Regions from separate parts of the Leclercia sp. S52 genome, predicted to be linked through region 2. Evidence: predicted binding sites of a transcription regulator. Region 2 holds the regulator's gene; each other region holds the start of a gene.
The links. Region 2 encodes sigma-54, which starts transcription at its own class of promoters, with help from an activator protein. Its sites were predicted from a motif close to GTTGGCACANNTTTCGCTNT; they were not measured.

Region 1 (6,767 bases), 1.3 Mb from region 2:
GGGTGAAGGTCTGTACTTTATTGATAAAGAGCTGTCGACGCTCGATGCACAAAATTAATATTACTGCGGCGCCTTCTGGCGCCGCGTTATTTTTAATGACGACAAATTTTACTTTCGTGAGTTGAAAAACCGCTATCCAGCGGAATAAATTTTCCCCGTGCCGCCAGAAAAGCAACCAGCTCCGCCGCGGTCATTTCCGCTGCCGAACAGGTGTGAAAACGCGCTTCCTCACCAAACCGCGCGATAATTGCCGCCACCAGACTCTCTTCGGTGTACTGCGCACCGGAATCAATCATCATCGTCAGCACATCGTGCCCGTGAATGGATGCCATAAACCCTCCTGAGTGAAAGGCACAGCCTGACACATCCCTTCCCTGCACGCCTTGCGCTGGCGCAGGAATCCCTTTCGATTTCCTTGCCCGCGGCGTCTGATTAATTGCGTAAAGTTTAAATTACAGGCGTTGTAACGCCGGTTTGACGAACCTGCATTTTTCCCTTACGCTGCGCCGCAGATTTTGTCGCGATAGTGCAAGGCCGTAGAGGAAAACGTGAAGAACAGAACGCTGGGAAGTATTTTCATCGTCGCCGGAACGACGATTGGGGCTGGAATGCTGGCGATGCCGCTGGCGGCAGCGGGCGTCGGGTTTGGCGTCACGCTGGTGTTACTGGGCGTGCTCTGGGCGCTGATGTGTTACACCGCCCTGCTGCTGCTCGAAGTGTATCAGCACGTTCCCGCCGATACCGGACTGGGGTCCCTGGCCGGGCGCTATCTGGGCCGCTTCGGCCAGTGGATAACCGGCTTCAGCATGATGTTCCTGATGTATGCCCTCACCGCAGCCTACATCAGCGGCGCGGGCGAGCTTATCGCCTCCAGCGTTAACGACTGGTTCAACGCCGATATCTCCCCCACCACCGGGGTGATCTTCTTCACCCTGATCGGCGGCGGCGTGGTCTGCGTGGGTACCTCGCTGGTGGATCTGTTCAACCGTTTCCTCTTCTCGGCAAAAATACTCTTCCTGGTGGTGATGCTGGCGCTGCTGGCCCCGCACATTCATAAGGTCAACTTACTGACCCTGCCGCTGGAGAAAGGGCTGGCGCTGTCGGCCATCCCGGTGATTTTTACCTCCTTTGGTTTTCACGGCAGCGTGCCGAGCATCGTCAGCTATATGAATGGCAACGTGCGCAAGCTGCGCTGGATCTTTATTACCGGCAGCGCCATCCCGCTGGTGGCCTATATCTTCTGGCAACTGGTGACCCTCGGCAGCATCAACTCATCGACCTTTATGGGAATGCTGGCCAGCCATTCCGGCCTGAACGGGCTGCTGCAGGCCCTGCGTGAAGTGGTCGCGTCGCCGCACGTGGAGCTGGCGGTGCACCTGTTTGCCGACCTCGCCCTGGCGACCTCGTTCCTCGGCGTGGCGCTGGGCCTGTTCGATTACCTTGCCGACCTGTTCCAGCGCAGCCGCACCGTTAGCGGACGTATTCAGACCGGGGCGATCACCTTCCTGCCGCCGCTGGCCTTTGCGCTGTTCTATCCGCGTGGGTTTGTCATGGCGCTGGGGTATGCCGGGGTGGCGCTGGCGGTGCTGGCGCTGCTGCTACCGTCGCTGCTGGTCTGGCAGAGCCGTAAGCATCATCCTGAAGGTGATTACCGGGTGCCCGGCGGGAAACCGGCGCTGTGTCTGGTCTTCGCCTGCGGGATTGCGATCATTCTGGTGCAGTTCGGGATTGCAGCGGGGCTGTTGCCGGAAGTGGGATAACGTGCATTAATGCCCGGCGGCGCTTCGCTTGCGCGGGCCTACGAGAGGGTTTTGTAGGCCGGGTAAGCGAAGCGCCACCCGGCAGAAATGCGCGCGGTTAATGCAGACAGCAGTTCTTGAATTTTTTACCGCTGCCGCACGGGCAGGGATCGTTGCGACCGACTTTGGTGCCGTTGATCACCGGCTGCTGGGCGACCGGCTCCTGCGGGTTGGCAATCCAGTAGTTGTACAGACGCAGCGCCGCCGGACGAATATTCTCAATGCTCTGCTGGAACTCCTCTTCGCTGAAGCTATCCAGACGCTCGAAGTTCTCTTCGGAGCCGTGGAGGGCAATCAAATCCAGATCGGCACGCAGGGATTCCGGCAGGGATGACCAGTCGGTCAACGCCACGCCGCGCATATAGCCGAAGCACCACTCTTCCACCACGGTATAGGTTTCACCCTCGACATCATTCATGCCGAACATAGGTTCAAACTGATCCGGGTAGTCGCTCAGGCGCTCGGCGATATCGTTCATGTGCTTGAAGCAGAGATCGATGAAGCGGTTCATCTCGCGATCGTTCTTCCAGCGCGGAATGTATTTTTCGCCACCCCACACCGCCACCAGCCAGCGGTCCGGCTCTACCACCACCGGGCCGGACAGCACCGCGGTCAGCATCCCGTCGAGCTCCGAGACGTCCATCACGGACTCGCCGTCATGACCGTAGGTCATTAAGGTCTCTTCCAGCCACTCCATTTCGGTTTCGTTTAACGGGCCTTCGGTCATGGGTAAATCTCCTGCAGAATAGAATTGCGTGCAGGGTAACACAGAAACTCCGCCAAACGGGCCCTTTCCCCTGGTGTTCCCGGGCGCTTTCGTGGTGCAAAACGGTTCAAATCGTGACCGTTGCACAACTTATGTGCTTTGTTGTTAATGAGATGTGATCCCCGCTGTAATTTCACTTCGTGGTGCCGGGTGGCTTAAAACGGCGCTCTATACTGAAAATTGTCGAAACACAGGCAATTGGCTGCCGTTCTGGCAACCATTTTGCTTACTGTTGTGCTGAGGGTCATCACCCTCAGGCAATCTCGCCTGTTTCTGCGGTATGTCGTCCGTTTAGTGCATTACGTTTTGAACACGTTTTGGATTGGGTACGCCTCCGGCGTTCGACTACACAGGGTTGTGCCAAAAACCACTCAGAAAAGGTAGATAATAATGTCGCTGAAATTGATCAGAAGTCCTCTCTCTATCGTGCTGGCAGGGTGTCTGGTGACGGCGTTTTCCGCCCAGGCAGATATCGTCATTGGCGTGGCGGGTCCCTTCACCGGGCCGAACGCCACCTACGGGGACCAGTACTGGCACGGCGCGACCCAGGCCGCGGAAGACATTAACGCCGCGGGCGGCATTAATGGCGAGAAGATCAAACTGGTGCAGGGCGATGACGCCTGTGAACCGAAACAGGCCGTCTCGGTCGCTAACCGTCTGGTTGACCAGGATAAGGTCAAAGCCGTGGTCGGCCACTTCTGCTCCTCTTCCACCATGCCGGCCTCCGAGGTCTATAACGACGCCGGCGTGCTGGCGATCACCCCCGGCTCCACCAACCCGCTCATCACCGAGCGCGGCATGAGCGACATGTTCCGCATGTGCGGTCGTGATGACCAGCAGGGCCAGGTCGCGGCTGATTTCATTATTGATAAGCTGAAAGCCAAACGGGTGGTGATCATTCACGACAAAGACACCTATGGTCAGGGGCTGGCGGATGCCACCAAAGCGGCGCTGGCGAAACGCGACGTTAAGGATGTGATGTACGAAGGCCTGTCACGCGGCGAAAAAGACTTTAACGCGCTGGTAACCAAAATCGGCGCCCAGAAGCCGGACGTAGTCTTCTTCGGCGGCTGCCACCCGGAAGCGGGCCCGCTGGTGCGCCAGATGCGTGAGCAGGGCGTGCAGGCCAAATTCTTCTCCGGCGACTGTATCGTCAACGAAGAGATGGTCACCGCCGCTGGGGGCGCGCAGTACACCAACGGCATCTATATGACCTTCGGCAAAGACCCGCGCCTGATCCCGGAAGGCAAAGCGGTAATCGACAAATTCCGCGCCAGTAAATTCGAGCCGGAAGGCTATACCCTCTACTCCTACGCCTCTATTCAGGCCATTGCTGCGGCGTTCAAAGCCACAGGCGGTGCCGATCCGGCCAAAGCCAGCGAATGGCTGAAGGCCAATTCGGTGGATACCGTGATGGGCAAAAAATCCTGGGACAGCAAAGGCGACCTGAAAGTCTCTGACTACGTGGTGTACGAGTGGGACGACAAAGGCAAATATAAGGAAGTGCAGTAACGGGACGGAATCACGCTCAACGTCGGTATGGCGACATACCGACGCACTAAAACCATCGGGCCGCCCCGCAACCGGCGGCCTATAACCCGAGCGCGCGATGATGGAAACTTTCTTTCTGCAGCAGTTAATCAATGGCCTGACGCTGGGGTCGGTCTACGGATTGATCGCCATCGGCTACACCATGGTCTACGGCATTATCGGCATGATTAACTTCGCCCACGGCGAAGTGTATATGATCTCCGCCTATCTCTGCGCCATCGGCCTGGCGCTCCTCTCCTTCTTCGGGCTGGAATCCTTTCCGCTGCTGATCCTCGGCACGCTGGTCTTCACCATCGTGGTGACGGGGGTGTACGGCTGGACCATCGAGCGCATTGCCTATAAACCGCTGCGTAACTCCACGCGCCTGGCGCCGCTGATCTCCGCCATCGGCATGTCGCTGATCCTGCAAAACTACGCCCAGATCAGCCAGGGCCCGCGCCAGCAGGGGGTCCCCACCATGCTCGACGGGGTGCTGCGTTTTCATATTGGTGAAGGCTTTGTGCAGATCACCTACACCAAAGTCTTCATTCTGATCGCCTCGTTCACCGGGATGCTGCTGCTCACCTGGATCATCAGCAATACCCGGCTTGGGCGGATGTGCCGCGCCGTACAGCAGGATCGCAAGATGGCATCGATTCTGGGCATTAACACCGACCGGATAATCTCGCTGGTGTTCGTGATTGGCGCGGCGATGGCCGGGCTGGCGGGGGTGCTGATCACCATGAACTACGGCACCTTTGATTTTTACGCCGGGTTTATCATCGGGATTAAAGCCTTTACCGCCGCCGTCCTCGGGGGGGATCGGCTCCCTGCCCGGCGCGATGCTGGGGGGGGCTGATCCTCGGCATTGCCGAGGCGCAATTCTCCGGCATGGTCAACTCCGACTATAAAGACGTGTTCTCCTTTGGATTGCTGGTGGTGATCCTGATTTTCCGTCCTCAGGGACTGCTTGGCCGCCCTGTCGTAGCCAAGGTGTGAGGGAAAAAAGATGACTGCACAAATCGTTTCACAACCCGTGTCCCACGACGGGTTTTCGCTTAAGCGCTGTCTTCTCGACGCCATTTTTGCCGGCATGGTGGCGCTGATCGTTTTTGGTCCCATCGCCGGCGTGGTGCTGGATGGCTATAGCTTTAACTTTGAAGGGCGGCGACTGGCGTGGATCATCGCCACGGTGATGACGGGGCGTTTTTTACTCAGCGCCTTTCTATCCACCGCGCCGGGCCGGCGCGTGATGGCCCGCTTCGACAACGATAACTCAGGGGTTTACGTCCGCCCGCCGGAGTACAAAAGCCGGATGCGCTGGATCCTGCCGCTGATTATCGCCCTGGCGGTCTGTTTTCCGTTCGTCGCCACCAAGTACGTGCTGACGGTGGCAATCCTCGGCCTGATCTACGTCCTGCTCGGCCTCGGGCTGAACATCGTGGTGGGGCTCGCGGGCCTGCTGGACCTCGGCTACGTCGCTTTTTACGCCATCGGGGCCTACGGCCTGGCGCTGGGCTATCAGTATCTGGGGCTCGGCTTCTGGACCATGCTGCCGCTGGCGGCGCTGATGGCCGCCGCGGCCGGGGCCCTGCTTGGCTTCCCGGTGCTGCGCATGCACGGTGACTATCTGGCGATTGTGACCCTCGGCTTCGGGGAGATCATCCGCCTGGTGCTGAATAACTGGCTGACCTTTACCGGCGGACCGAACGGCATCTCCGCCCCACCCCCTACCCTGTTCGGGCTGGAGTTTGGCCGGCGGGCGAAAGATGGCGGCGTGCCCTTCCACGAGTTCTTCAACCTGACCTTTAACCCCAATCTGAAGTTCATCTTCATCTACGCCATCCTGCTGCTGGTGGTGCTGCTGGTGCTGTACATCAAGCACCGCCTGACGCGGATGCCGATTGGCCGCGCCTGGGAGGCGCTGCGCGAGGACGAAATCGCCTGCCGCTCCATGGGCCTCAACCATGTGCTGGTCAAGCTGTCGGCCTTTACACTCGGGGCCTCTACCGCGGGCATTGCCGGGGTATTCTTCGCCACCTATCAGGGGTTTGTTAACCCCACCTCGTTCACCTTCTTTGAGTCGGCCCTGATCCTCGCCATCGTGGTGTTAGGCGGAATGGGCTCCACCCTCGGGGTGGTGCTGGCCGCCTTCGTGCTCACCGTCACACCCGAGCTGCTGCGTACCTTCGCGGAGTACCGGGTGCTGCTGTTTGGCGTGTTAATGGTGGTGATGATGATCTGGCGGCCGCGAGGGCTGATCCGCATCAACCGCAGCGGCTTTGCGGTGCGTAAAGGAGTGGCGCCATGAACGGGACCATCTTAAGCGTCGAGCATCTGATGATGCACTTTGGCGGCATCAAGGCGCTCAATGACGTTAATCTCGAGGTGCAGCGCGGCTCCATTACCGCCCTGATCGGGCCGAACGGGGCGGGGAAAACCACGGTGTTCAACTGCCTGACCGGATTTTATAAAGCCTCCGGGGGGCAATATTTTGTTCAACACCCGGAGCAAAACCACCAACGTGATCCAGATCCTCGGGCAGAAATTCCAGCCGGGAGACTGGATCAACCCGGCGCAGTTCGGCCAGCGTCTGTTCTACAAGATGTTTGGCGGGACTCATCTGGTCAACCGCGCCGGGCTGGCGCGCACCTTCCAGAACATCCGCCTGT
Region 2 (6,767 bases):
AAATAACACTCAGGCCCCGGCACAGAAAAAGAGTAACTAATTCGTTATGGCAACATTAACTGCAAAGAATCTCGCCAAAGCCTACAAGGGCCGTCGCGTAGTGGAAGATGTCAGTTTGACCGTCAACTCCGGCGAAATTGTCGGCCTGTTGGGTCCTAACGGTGCGGGTAAAACCACCACCTTTTATATGGTGGTCGGCATTGTGCCGCGCGATGCGGGTAACATCATCATTGATGATGAAGATATCAGCCTGCTGCCCCTTCACGCGCGTGCACGTCGCGGCATCGGTTATCTGCCGCAGGAAGCCTCGATTTTCCGCCGTCTCAGCGTCTTCGACAACCTGATGGCGGTGCTGCAGATCCGTGATGATTTGACCTCCGAGCAGCGTCAGGATCGCGCCAACGAGCTGATGGAAGAGTTCCACATCGAACATCTGCGAGACAGCCTGGGCCAGGCGCTCTCCGGTGGTGAACGCCGCCGTGTGGAAATTGCCCGTGCGCTGGCGGCAAACCCGAAATTCATTCTGCTCGATGAACCCTTTGCGGGCGTTGACCCGATTTCGGTTATTGATATCAAACGAATTATTGAGCATCTGCGCGACAGCGGTCTGGGAGTGCTTATCACCGACCATAACGTGCGTGAGACGCTGGCGGTCTGTGAGCGTGCTTACATCGTCAGCCAGGGCCATCTGATTGCTCACGGCACACCGCAGCAGATCCTCGAAGACGAGCATGTTAAGCGCGTGTATCTTGGGGAAGACTTCAGACTCTGATAGGGTAGAAGTTCAGTCTCGCGTAAACGGAGAAAAATGCTCTGAACATGAAGCAAGGTTTGCAATTAAGGCTCAGCCAACAGCTGGCAATGACGCCGCAGTTACAACAGGCCATCCGTCTGTTGCAGCTGTCGACGCTGGAACTTCAGCAGGAGCTGCAGCAAGCGCTGGACAGTAATCCCCTGCTTGAGCAAACCGATCTTCACGACGAGGTAGAAACTCAGCAAACCCAGGACAACGAAACGCTCGACAGCGTTGACGCGCTGGAGCAAAAAGAGATGCCTGACGAGCTTCCTCTTGATGCCAGTTGGGATGAGATCTACACCGCGGGCACACCGTCCGGCACGCGCGCAGACTACCAGGATGATGAATTGCCGGTGTATCAGGGCGAAACCACCCAGTCGCTGCAGGATTACCTGATGTGGCAGGTGGAGCTGACGCCGTTTTCCGATACCGATCGCGCCATTGCCACCTCCATCGTCGATGCCGTTGATGAGACCGGCTATTTGACCGTGTCGCTGGACGAGATTCTGGAAAGTATCGGTGACGATGAGATCGACCTTGAAGAGGTCGAAGCGGTTCTGAAGCGCGTCCAGCGTTTTGATCCGGTCGGCGTCGCGGCACGGGATTTACGTGACTGCCTGCTGATCCAGCTTTCGCAGTTCGTCAAAGAGACGCCGTGGCTTGAAGAGGCTCGCCTGATTGTCAGCGAACATCTGGATCTGCTGGCCAACCACGACTTCCGCTCGTTGATGCGCGTGACGCGCCTGAAAGAAGAGATCCTGAAAGAAGCGGTTAATCTGATCCAGTCGCTGGATCCGCGTCCGGGGCAGTCAATCCAGACCAGCGAGCCCGAGTACGTCATTCCCGACGTGCTGGTACGCAAACATAACGGCCTGTGGACCGTGGAACTCAACTCCGACAGCATCCCGCGGCTGCAAATTAATCAGCAGTACGCTTCGATGTGTACCAGCTCGCGCAACGACTCGGATAACCAGTTTATCCGCAGCAATCTGCAGGAGGCGCGCTGGCTGATCAAAAGCCTCGAGAGCCGCAATGATACGTTGCTGCGCGTCAGCCGCTGCATCGTGGAGCAGCAGCAGGCGTTTTTTGAACAGGGTGAAGAGTTTATGAAACCGATGGTGCTGGCGGATATCGCTCAGGCCGTCGAGATGCATGAATCGACGATTTCCCGCGTGACGACGCAGAAGTATCTGCACAGTCCGCGCGGTATTTTTGAGCTTAAGTATTTTTTCTCCAGCCATGTCAACACCGAAGGCGGCGGCGAAGCCTCGTCGACAGCCATCCGGGCGCTGGTGAAAAAATTGATCGCCGCGGAAAACCCCGCGAAACCACTGAGCGACAGTAAGTTAACCACCATGCTGTCCGATCAAGGTATCATGGTGGCACGCCGTACTGTTGCGAAGTATCGAGAGTCTTTATCCATTCCGCCGTCAAACCAGCGTAAACAACTGGTCTGACACAACCGATAAGGAAGACACTATGCAGCTCAACATCACTGGACACAACGTCGAGATCACTGAGGCCCTGCGCGAGTTTGTGAATACGAAGTTCGCCAAGCTGGAGCAGTATTTCGAGAGGATCAATCAGGTCTACATTGTGTTAAAAGTGGAAAAAGTGACTCATATCTCGGATGCGACCCTGCATGTTAACGGAGGCGAAATCCATGCCAGTGCGGAAGGACAAGACATGTACGCGGCTATCGACGGCTTGATTGACAAGCTGGCACGACAGCTAAACAAACATAAAGATAAACTGAAACAACACTAATTGTCCGGGCAGTTAACGGGTGCAGGATGGCCTGTTGTGAAACACAACGGGCCCTTTGTACAGTTAGCGCTTAGGTGAAATTATGATGAATAACGATTCAACTCTACAACTGAGCAGTGTCCTTAATCAGGAATGTACTCGCAGTGCCGTCCACTGCCAGAGCAAAAAACGTGCCCTGGAAATCATCAGTGAACTGGCCGCAAAACAGCTGAGCCTGCCGCCGCAAGTGGTATTTGAAGCGATCCTGACCCGCGAAAAAATGGGCAGTACCGGCATCGGCAACGGCATCGCCATTCCCCATGGCAAACTTGAAGAGGATACTCTGCGCGCTGTAGGCGTGTTTGTTCAGCTGGAAACACCTATCGCCTTTGATGCCATTGATAACCAGCCTGTCGATCTGCTGTTTGCCCTGCTGGTGCCAGCCGATCAGACCAAAACACATTTGCACACCCTCTCGCTGGTGGCCAAACGTCTGGCGGATAAAACCATCTGTCGCCGTTTGCGCGCGGCACAGAGCGATGAGGAGCTTTATCAAATTATTACGGAAACGGAAGGCAATCAGGATGATGCGTAATCGGGTGATGGCTTTGACATCTGTAGTCCTGAGGAGAAACGGTACATGGTGCTGATGATCGTCAGCGGTCGTTCGGGATCCGGGAAATCGGTCGCCCTGCGAGCGCTGGAAGATATGGGCTTTTACTGCGTCGATAACCTGCCGGTGGTGCTGCTGCCCGAGCTGGCGAGATCGCTGGCCGATCGGCAGATTTCCGCCGCGGTCAGCATCGACGTGCGTAACATGCCTGAATCGCCGGAGATCTTTGAGCAGGCGATGAGCAGTTTGCCGGAGGCGTTTTCACCTCAGCTGCTGTTCCTTGATGCCGATCGCAATACGCTGATCCGTCGCTACAGCGATACCCGCCGTCTGCATCCGCTCTCCAGCAAAAACCTGTCGCTGGAAAGCGCCATTGACCAGGAGAGCGATCTGCTGGAGCCGCTGCGCTCACGTGCCGATCTGATCGTCGATACCTCCGAAATGTCCGTTCATGAACTGGCGGAGATGCTGCGTACCCGTCTGCTGGGCAAACGCGAGCGCGAGCTGACGATGGTGTTTGAATCTTTCGGCTTTAAGCACGGCATCCCGATCGATGCAGACTATGTGTTTGACGTGCGCTTCCTGCCCAACCCGCACTGGGATCCAAAGCTGCGTCCGATGACCGGCCTGGATAAGCCCGTTGCCGCGTTCCTTGACAGGCATACGGAAGTGCATAACTTTATCTATCAGACGCGCAGCTACCTTGAACTCTGGTTGCCAATGCTGGAGACAAACAATCGCAGCTACCTGACGGTGGCGATTGGCTGTACCGGGGGCAAACACCGTTCGGTCTATATTGCTGAGCAACTGGCTGACTATTTCCGCTCACGCGGCAAAAACGTGCAGTCCCGTCATCGTACGCTGGAAAAACGTAAAACATGACCGTAAAGCAGACCGTTGAGATCACCAATAAGCTGGGCATGCACGCACGCCCGGCGATGAAGTTGTTCGAACTGATGCAGGGGTTTGACGCGGAAGTTCTGCTGCGTAATGACGAAGGCACCGAAGCCGAAGCCAACAGCGTGATTGCCCTGCTGATGCTGGACTCCGCCAAGGGCCGCCAGATCGAAATCGAAGCCACCGGCCCACAGGAAGTCGAGGCGCTGGCGGCAGTGATTGCGCTGTTCAACGCCGGGTTTGATGAGGATTAATGCAGCTTATTGGCCTGCATAAACCCTTCCCCACCCAGCTGACGCATCTGACGCAGGATCCACGCCTGGCGGCTGCGTACATAGCCTGAAGGCGCGCTGGCCTTAAAGCGAATTGGGTTCGGTAGCACGGCGGCCAGCAGCGCGGCCTCTGACGCCGACAGGCGGCTGGCAGGTTTGTGAAAATAGTGCCGGGCAGCGGCTTCGACGCCAAACACGCCCTCGCCAAACTCCGCGATATTCAGGTATACCGTCAGGATGCGTTTTTTACTCCACACCGTTTCGATCCCCAGCGTCAGTCCGGCTTCAAATCCCTTTCTCATCCAGCTGCGTCCGTCCCACAGAAACAGGTTTTTCGCCGTTTGCTGAGAAAGCGTCGATGCCCCGCGAATACGGCTCTCATTACGTTCGTTATGCGCTAACGCCTTTTCTATCGCCCCCACGTCAAATCCCCAGTGGTCGGGAAATTTCTGATCTTCAGCGGCAATAACGGCTAACCCCATCCACGGCGAGATCTCATCCATACTCACCCAGTCAGAATGGGCAATATAGCTGAAATCTCCTCTCAGCCAGCTCCCCAGCTGACGTTCAATCATCACCGCGGAAAACGGCACCGGCAGGAAGCTGAACAGAGCAATGCCGCCGCCCCAGAAGACCGCCAGCACCAGCAGAACGCGAATGACGATCCGTCTTACCCAGCCGGATCGGGGACGCTTCAATTTCATGCCGCCAGCACCAGCACGCGGGTGACCAGCTTCTCAATACCTGTCGCGGCCTCGGCAATGTTCTGCGCCAGCATGTACGCAGGGGTGGTGACGATCCTGTTCTCTTCGTCGACCACGATATCGTCCACCGGACAGGGGATATGCTCCCCACCCATGTCCTCGATGACCTCGGCGGTATCGATGTCGGTGCCGATGGTCAGACGCAGCGGAATATCGAAGATGGCCGGCAGCATCGCCGGGGCGATACAGATAAAGCCCAGCGGTTTCCCGGCCTCATGCATCTGCAGCGCGAGGGTTTTTAAATCGCTTTCCACCTGGCAGGCGCTGCCCTGGTGGGCAAAATCGCTGAGGTTTTTTGCGGCGCCAAAACCGCCCGGCACAATCAGCGCATCCAGTTCCGCAGCACGCGCTTCACTGAGCGGGCGGATCTGCCCGCGGGCGATCCGCGCGGCTTCAGTCAGGACATTTCGGCTTTCCGGCAGCGGTTCGCCGGTGAGATGGTTGATGACATCGGACTGGGCTTTGTCCGGCGCGAAACAGACCGCTTCTGCACCATTGCGTGCCAGCGCCAGCAGCGTCAGAACCGCTTCATGAATTTCAGAACCATCGTAAACACCGCAACCGCTCAGTACTACACCGACCTTTTTCATCCTGCGATCCCTCTCGAAAAATGTTACATGCACATTAAAAATTCTGATTAAAACGGCATGCTTCACACATTTAACTGATTCATGTAACAAAGTATTTAAGATTTGCTATCTTAACTGCGTGCGGCCTGAATTTTACGGCTACGCCATTATCCTAAAATAAACTATTAAGGCGCAGCCAAGATTTCCCTGGTGTTGGCGCAGTATTCGCGCACCCCGGTTTAGCCGGGGTCATTTTTTTCTGCTCTCCACCCAGGCTTTCAGAACGGCCACATCGTTTTGCCACTCCTGCTTCATCTCTTCAACCCATTCACCCACATTATCTTCCCACGCCGGTAAATCCGGAGACTGGATCTGCTTACCCAGCTGCTGCAGATGGCGCAAACCGATAGATCCGGCGGCACCTTTGATCTTATGGCCCTCTTCTACAATGCCTTTCTGATCCCGCGCCGTCAGGTTGGACTCCAGCACGTTCAAATAACCCGGCATCATCTTTTCGAATATGGCTATACCGTCAGTGATCAACTTCGGACCCACCAGTTCGATGTACTGCTCCAGCATCTCGATATCCAGCAAAGACTGCGCTTTTTCCGTATCTACCGTCGTCATGGTGCTCTCCTCTTCGTCACAGGTGTCCCAGAACTTCTTAATCATGGCGGTTAAGGCTGGTACCGCCAGCGGTTTGCTCAGTACGTCGTCCATACCGGCATCGAGGTACTCTTTTTTGTCTTTCAGCACGTTGGCGGTCAGCGCCACCAGCGGCGGCAGTTCATCGCTGGCGTAACGGCTGGTCAGCTCACGCGAGATGTCGAGCCCGGTCATGTCCGGGAGTTGAATATCCAGCAGCACCAGGTCGTATTCCCCCGGCGTAAACATCTCCAGCGCGGCGGTGCCGGTCATGGCGACATCCACGCTGCTGCCGAGTTTCTCCAGCACCGAGCGCGCCACAATCACGTTCAGTTCAATATCCTCCACCAGCAGCACGTGCAGGGCAGGCAGCGGCATATCGTCGTGGGCAAAGGTATCCTCGACCTCCTCCGCCACGGCCGGGGCGTGAACGCTCAGCTTAAACACCGAGCCGTGTCCAGGGTT
Region 3 (6,767 bases), 490 kb from region 2:
CATGAACTCTGAACGGAAGCCGATCAGACCACGGCTTGGGATCACGTAGTCGAGACGTACGCGGCCTTTGCCATCTGGATTCATGTTTTTCAGGTCGCCTTTACGCTCACCCAGTGCCTGCATGACAGAACCCTGGTGCTGCTCTTCGACGTCCAGCGTTACGTTTTCGAACGGCTCTTGTTTACGGCCGTCGATTTCGCGGAAGATTACTTTCGGACGGGAAACCGCCATTTCGAAACCTTCACGACGCATGTTCTCGATCAGAACAGACAGGTGCAGCTCACCACGACCGGATACACGGAACGCATCCGCATCCGGGGTTTCTTCAACGCGCAGCGCAACGTTGTGCACCAGCTCTTTGTTCAGGCGGTCAAGGATCTGACGAGAGGTAACAAACTTACCTTCTTTACCACAGAACGGAGAGGTGTTGACGTTGAAGAACATGGTTACGGTCGGTTCATCAACAGACAGGGCTGGCAGCGCTTCAACCGCTTGCGTGTCGCAAATGGTATCAGAGATGTTCAGCTCGCCCAGACCGGTGATCGCGATGATGTCGCCCGCTTCAGCAATATCGCTCTCGATACGCTCAAGACCCAGGTGAGTCAGTACTTTACCGACTTTACCGTTACGGGTTTTGCCTTCGCTATCGATGATAGTGACCTGCTGGTTAGGCTTCACTTTACCGCGCTTGATACGACCAATGCCGATTACGCCAACATAGTTGTTGTAGTCGAGCTGAGAGATCTGCATCTGCAGAGTGCCTTCAACATCAACGTTCGGTGCAGGAACACGGTCAACAATCGCCTGGTACAGCGGGGTCATGTCTTCAGCCATGTCTTCGTGGTCCAGACCTGCAATACCGTTCAGCGCAGAAGCGTAAACGATAGGGAAGTCCAGCTGCTCGTCGGTTGCGTCGAGGTTAACGAACAGGTCGAAGACCTGATCAACAACCCAGTCAGGACGCGCGCCAGGGCGGTCAACTTTGTTGATAACCACGATTGGCTTCAGACCATGGGCAAATGCCTTCTTGGTAACGAAGCGCGTCTGCGGCATTGGGCCATCCATTGCGTCAACGACCAGCAGCACGGAATCGACCATGGACATTACACGTTCAACTTCACCACCGAAGTCGGCGTGCCCTGGGGTATCAACGATGTTGATACGGTAGTCATTCCATTTGATAGCGGTGTTTTTAGCGAGGATGGTAATCCCACGCTCTTTCTCCAAATCGTTGGAGTCCATCACGCGTTCTTGAGTTTCGGCACGCGCATCGAACGTACCGGATTGCTGCAGCAGCTTATCAACCAGGGTAGTTTTACCATGGTCAACGTGCGCGATGATGGCGATATTACGCAGATTTTCGATCACAACTTTGCCTCAGGCATTTAGAAATAGCGCGTTATTGTACACGGATTAATCGCACTACAAAACAGGATCACAAACATCCCCCGCAAACAAGTATCGCAGAGATGCTTTGTGATCGCTTTCACGGAGCGGTAAAAGGGCACTTTAACGTAAATTGCACCAATATGGTGCTCAATGTTCACATTGAAGCACTATACTGGTGCAACAAAACCATCATGGTGCAGCCCTTTTGCACTATGGTGCGCATGATAGCGCCTTTTTGGGGTGTTTTAAAAGTTGGCACAGATTTCGCTTTATAAAAAATACGGCAACCAAAGGCAACATCGCCTGCCTTACACAGAATTTGAAGACCTCGTTACCACGACGACAATGACCAATCTGGAGAGTTAAGTATGTCCGCTGAACACGTTTTGACGATGCTGAACGAACATGAAGTGAAGTTTGTTGATCTGCGCTTCACCGATACCAAAGGCAAAGAACAGCACGTCACTATTCCTGCTCATCAGGTGAATGCCGAATTCTTTGAAGAAGGCAAAATGTTTGACGGCTCCTCGATTGGTGGCTGGAAAGGTATCAACGAATCCGACATGGTTCTGATGCCAGACGCATCCACTGCGCTCATTGACCCGTTCTTCGAAGAGTCTACCCTGATCATCCGTTGCGATATCCTCGAGCCAGGCACCCTGCAGGGCTACGACCGCGACCCACGCTCTATCGCTAAACGCGCTGAAGAGTACCTGCGCTCCACCGGCATCGCAGACACCGTTCTGTTCGGGCCAGAGCCAGAATTCTTCCTGTTCGACGACATCCGTTTTGGTGCGACCACTTCCGGTTCCCACGTTGCTATCGATGATATCGAAGGCGCATGGAACTCCTCCACCAAATACGAAGGCGGTAACAAAGGTCACCGTCCTGCTGTTAAAGGCGGTTACTTCCCGGTTCCACCGGTTGACTCTTCACAGGACATCCGTTCTACCATGTGTCTGATCATGGAAGAGATGGGCCTGGTTGTTGAAGCGCACCACCATGAAGTTGCGACTGCTGGCCAGAACGAAATCGCCACCCGTTTCAACACCATGACCAAGAAAGCGGACGAAATTCAGATCTACAAATACGTTGTTCACAACGTTGCGCACCGTTTCGGTAAAACCGCGACCTTTATGCCAAAACCAATGTTTGGTGACAACGGTTCCGGTATGCACTGCCACATGTCCCTGTCCAAGAACGGTACTAACCTGTTCTCTGGCGACAAATATGCCGGTCTGTCCGAGCAGGCGCTGCACTACATCGGTGGTGTTATCAAACACGCTAAAGCGATCAACGCCCTGGCGAACCCAACCACCAACTCCTACAAGCGTCTGGTCCCAGGCTATGAAGCACCAGTTATGCTGGCGTACTCTGCCCGTAACCGTTCTGCTTCTATCCGTATCCCGGTTGTTGCGTCTCCAAAAGCACGTCGTATCGAAGTGCGCTTCCCGGATCCAGCGGCTAACCCATACCTGTGCTTCGCAGCACTGCTGATGGCCGGTCTTGACGGTATCAAGAACAAGATCCACCCGGGCGAAGCCATGGACAAAAACCTGTATGACCTGCCGCCAGAAGAAGCGAAAGAGATCCCACAGGTTGCCGGTTCTCTGGAAGAAGCACTGAACGCGCTGGATGCAGACCGTGAGTTCCTGACTGCTGGCGGCGTGTTCACTGATGAAGCGATCGACGCTTACATCGCGCTGCGTATCGAAGAGAACGACCGCGTTCGCATGACACCACACCCGGTTGAGTTCGAACTGTACTACAGCGTTTAATTCAATCCCTGTCGCGCGGACTTTTCCGCGCGAGATTGATAGCCGTTTTTTTTGTTGCCGTGGAAACTTTTCAGCCCATCTTCGGATGGGCTTTTTTCTCCACCAACACGCTGATCTCACGCGCTTTTTACACCAGAAACGCTATACTGCACTAAAATAGTGCAAACAACTCCAGGAGACTGCTGAATGGCAACTGGCACGCTGCCCGATGCTGGGCAGATCCTCAATTCTCTTATCAACAGCATTTTACTGGTCGACGACGATCTGGCGGTGCATTACGCCAATCCTGCGGCCCAGCAGCTGCTTGCCCAGAGTTCACGCAAGCTGTTTGGCGCACCGCTACCGGAGCTGTTGAGTTATTTTTCTCTGAACATCGGCCTGATGCAGGAGAGCCTGCAGGCGGGACAAGGCTTTACCGATAATGAAGTCACGCTGGTGATCGACGGGCGCTCGCATATTCTCTCCCTGACCGCCCAGCGGCTGCCGGAAGGTCTGATCCTGCTGGAGATGGCACCGATGGATAATCAGCGTCGCCTGAGCCAGGAGCAGCTTCAGCATGCCCAGCAGATTGCTGCCCGTGACCTGGTGCGTGGCCTGGCCCATGAGATTAAAAACCCGCTCGGCGGCCTGCGCGGCGCGGCGCAGCTGTTAACCAAAGCCCTGCCCGACCCTGCGCTGGCGGAATATACCAACGTCATCATTGAACAGGCCGATCGCCTGCGTAATCTGGTCGATCGCCTGTTAGGCCCGCAGCAGCCCGGGATGCATGTCACCGAGAGCATTCACAAAGTGGCCGAGCGTGTCGTCAAACTGGTGTCGATGGAGCTGCCGGACAACGTCAGGCTGATTCGGGATTACGATCCAAGTCTGCCGGAACTGCCGCACGATCCCGACCAGATTGAACAGGTATTACTGAACATCGTGCGCAATGCCCTGCAGGCATTAGGGGCGGATGGCGGAGAAATTATCCTGCGTACCCGCACCGCGTTTCAGCTCACTCTGCACGGAACGCGCTACCGTCTGGCGGCCCGCATCGACGTGGAAGATAACGGCCCGGGCATCCCTTCCCATTTACAGGACACGCTGTTTTACCCGATGGTCAGCGGCCGTGAAGGCGGGACCGGGCTTGGCTTATCGATTGCCCGTAATTTGATAGATCAGCACTCCGGCAAAATTGAATTTACCAGTTGGCCGGGTCATACCGAGTTTTCGGTTTACCTGCCAATCAGGAAATAGAGGGTTAGGTTATGCAACGAGGGATAGTCTGGGTAGTTGATGACGATAGCTCCATCCGCTGGGTGCTTGAACGGGCGCTTACCGGAGCAGGATTAAGCTGCACCGCTTTTGAAAGTGGGGCCGAGGTGCTGGATGCACTCACCACCAAAACCCCGGACGTGCTGCTGTCCGATATCCGCATGCCGGGGATGGACGGGCTCGCGCTGTTAAAACAGATTAAGCAGCGCCACCCGATGCTGCCGGTCATCATAATGACCGCGCACTCCGATCTGGATGCGGCGGTGAGTGCGTACCAGCAGGGTGCGTTCGATTATCTGCCAAAACCGTTCGATATTGACGAGGCGGTGGCGCTGGTTGAACGCGCCATCAGCCACTATCAGGAACAGCAGCAGCCGCGTAACGCTCCGGTTTTCGGCCCTACCACCGATATCATTGGCGAAGCGCCGGCGATGCAGGATGTGTTTCGCATCATTGGTCGCCTGTCACGCTCCTCCATCAGCGTGCTGATTAACGGCGAGTCAGGTACCGGGAAAGAGCTGGTCGCGCATGCCCTGCATCGCCACAGCCCACGGGCCAAAGCCCCGTTTATCGCCCTGAATATGGCGGCAATCCCCAAGGATTTGATTGAGTCCGAGCTGTTTGGCCACGAAAAAGGGGCTTTTACCGGCGCCAACACCATTCGTCAGGGCCGCTTTGAGCAGGCCGACGGCGGGACGCTGTTTCTGGATGAGATCGGGGATATGCCGCTCGACGTCCAGACGCGACTGCTGCGCGTGCTGGCGGACGGTCAATTCTACCGCGTGGGCGGCTATGCGCCGGTCAAAGTTGATGTGCGGATTATTGCCGCCACCCACCAGAACCTCGAGCTGCGCGTTCAGGAGGGGAAATTCCGTGAGGACTTATTCCACCGCCTGAACGTCATTCGTGTTCACCTGCCGCCGCTGCGCGAGCGCCGGGAAGATATCCCGCGTCTGGCACGTCATTTCCTGCAGGATGCCGCCCGTGAGCTGGGGGTGGAAGCCAAACTGCTGCACCCGGAAACCGAAGCCGCCCTGACGCGTCTGGCCTGGCCCGGCAACGTGCGTCAGCTGGAAAATACCTGCCGCTGGTTAACGGTGATGGCTGCCGGACAGGAGGTGCTGATTCAGGACCTTCCGCCTGAGCTTTTCGAAACTCATGCTCCAGAAAGCAGCACCGGCCAGACCCTGCCCGACAGCTGGGCCACGCTGCTGGCGCAATGGGCCGATCGCGCGCTGCGTTCCGGTCATCAAAACCTGCTCTCCGAGGCACAGCCCGAGATGGAACGCACGCTGCTCACTACCGCGCTGCGCCATACCCAGGGCCATAAGCAGGAGGCAGCACGCCTGCTCGGCTGGGGTCGCAATACCCTGACGCGTAAGTTAAAAGAGCTGGGAATGGAGTGATATTTTCGGCTGTGTAAAGGGAGTTAATCTAACGCAAACTGGCGTTATTTTGCGCTTTACTGTTCCGATGAGTTAAGTATCATCTTGCCCGGGAAAACGGGGGGGATAATCATGCTGGAATCAATCATCACTATGTTGTCTGGCGGCGTCGAAGCCAGCGCAGCAGCGGGACATACGCCACAAGCGGCCATTGCAGCCGTGCTGTGTGCGGCGCTGGTTGGGTTGTTTAGTTAGAGGGTTCGCCGGGTGGCGGCTACGCCTTACCCGGCCTACTTACTTCGGTACGCCTTAAATCACGCGCGAGAACTGTTGTAAGCGCGCCTTTTGACGCAGGTAGGCGTCAAAGCACATGCAGATATTACGAATCAGCAGACGCCCTTTCGGCGTCACCTCAATCGCCCTCTCCGTGACATCCACCAGCCCGTCTTTCGCCAGCGGTGCCAGCAGCTTCAGGTCTTCAGCAAAGTAGTCACTAAACTGCAGATCCCACTGCGCTTCAACGTCGCTGTAATCGAGGCGGAAGTTGCAAATCAGCGCTTTTATCACGTCCCGGCGGATACAGTCATCGCGGGTTAACGCGATGCCGCGCCACAGGGCGTTGCCGGTATCATCCACCTGCTGATAATAGTGCTTCAGCTCTTTCTGGTTCTGCGCATAGCAGTCGCCAATCATGCTGATGGCCGAAACGCCCATCCCCAGCAGATCCGTATCGCCCTGAGTGGTGTAACCCTGGAAATTACGATGCAGAACGCCTTCGCGCTGCGCAATGGCCAACTCGTCATCCGGGCGGGCAAAGTGATCCATACCGATGAACTGATAGCCGGTCTCGGTCAGAGAGGTGATGGTTTCCTGCAGGATATCCAGCTTTTGCTCGGCTGAAGGCAGATCGGCATCCTTGATTTTGCGTTGGGCAGCAAACAGCGTCGGCAGGTGCGCATAG

Region 1: a site for sigma-54 is predicted at 2,775-2,794, ahead of AAHB66_RS14650 (branched-chain amino acid ABC transporter substrate-binding protein). Genes of this name have one in related genera too.
Region 3: a site for sigma-54 is predicted at 1,641-1,660, ahead of glnA (glutamate--ammonia ligase). Genes of this name have one in related genera too.

The regions. Positions count from the first base shown of each region.
Region 1 is NZ_CP152474.1:3,032,166-3,038,932, forward strand. It holds gene ftnA (non-heme ferritin) at 1-58, shown strand, start outside; gene AAHB66_RS14635 (YecH family metal-binding protein) at 93-332, opposite strand; gene tyrP (tyrosine transporter TyrP) at 549-1,760, shown strand; gene AAHB66_RS14645 (YecA family protein) at 1,858-2,526, opposite strand; gene AAHB66_RS14650 (branched-chain amino acid ABC transporter substrate-binding protein) at 2,956-4,077, shown strand; partial or broken gene AAHB66_RS14655 (branched-chain amino acid ABC transporter permease) at 4,178-5,094, shown strand; gene livM (high-affinity branched-chain amino acid ABC transporter permease LivM) at 5,105-6,406, shown strand; partial or broken gene AAHB66_RS14665 (ATP-binding cassette domain-containing protein) at 6,403-6,767, shown strand, end outside.
Region 2 is NZ_CP152474.1:4,362,449-4,369,215, forward strand. It holds gene lptA (lipopolysaccharide ABC transporter substrate-binding protein LptA) at 1-40, shown strand, start outside; gene lptB (LPS export ABC transporter ATP-binding protein) at 47-772, shown strand; gene rpoN (RNA polymerase factor sigma-54) at 820-2,253, shown strand; gene hpf (ribosome hibernation promoting factor) at 2,276-2,563, shown strand; gene ptsN (PTS IIA-like nitrogen regulatory protein PtsN) at 2,646-3,137, shown strand; gene rapZ (RNase adapter RapZ) at 3,183-4,037, shown strand; gene npr (PTS phosphocarrier protein NPr) at 4,034-4,306, shown strand; gene mtgA (monofunctional biosynthetic peptidoglycan transglycosylase) at 4,303-5,022, opposite strand; gene elbB (isoprenoid biosynthesis glyoxalase ElbB) at 5,025-5,678, opposite strand; gene arcB (aerobic respiration two-component sensor histidine kinase ArcB) at 5,907-6,767, opposite strand, start outside.
Region 3 is NZ_CP152474.1:4,856,679-4,863,445, forward strand. It holds gene typA (ribosome-dependent GTPase TypA) at 1-1,368, opposite strand, end outside; gene glnA (glutamate--ammonia ligase) at 1,758-3,167, shown strand; gene glnL (nitrogen regulation protein NR(II)) at 3,354-4,403, shown strand; gene glnG (nitrogen regulation protein NR(I)) at 4,415-5,827, shown strand; gene AAHB66_RS23360 (YshB family small membrane protein) at 5,939-6,061, shown strand; gene hemN (oxygen-independent coproporphyrinogen III oxidase) at 6,116-6,767, opposite strand, start outside.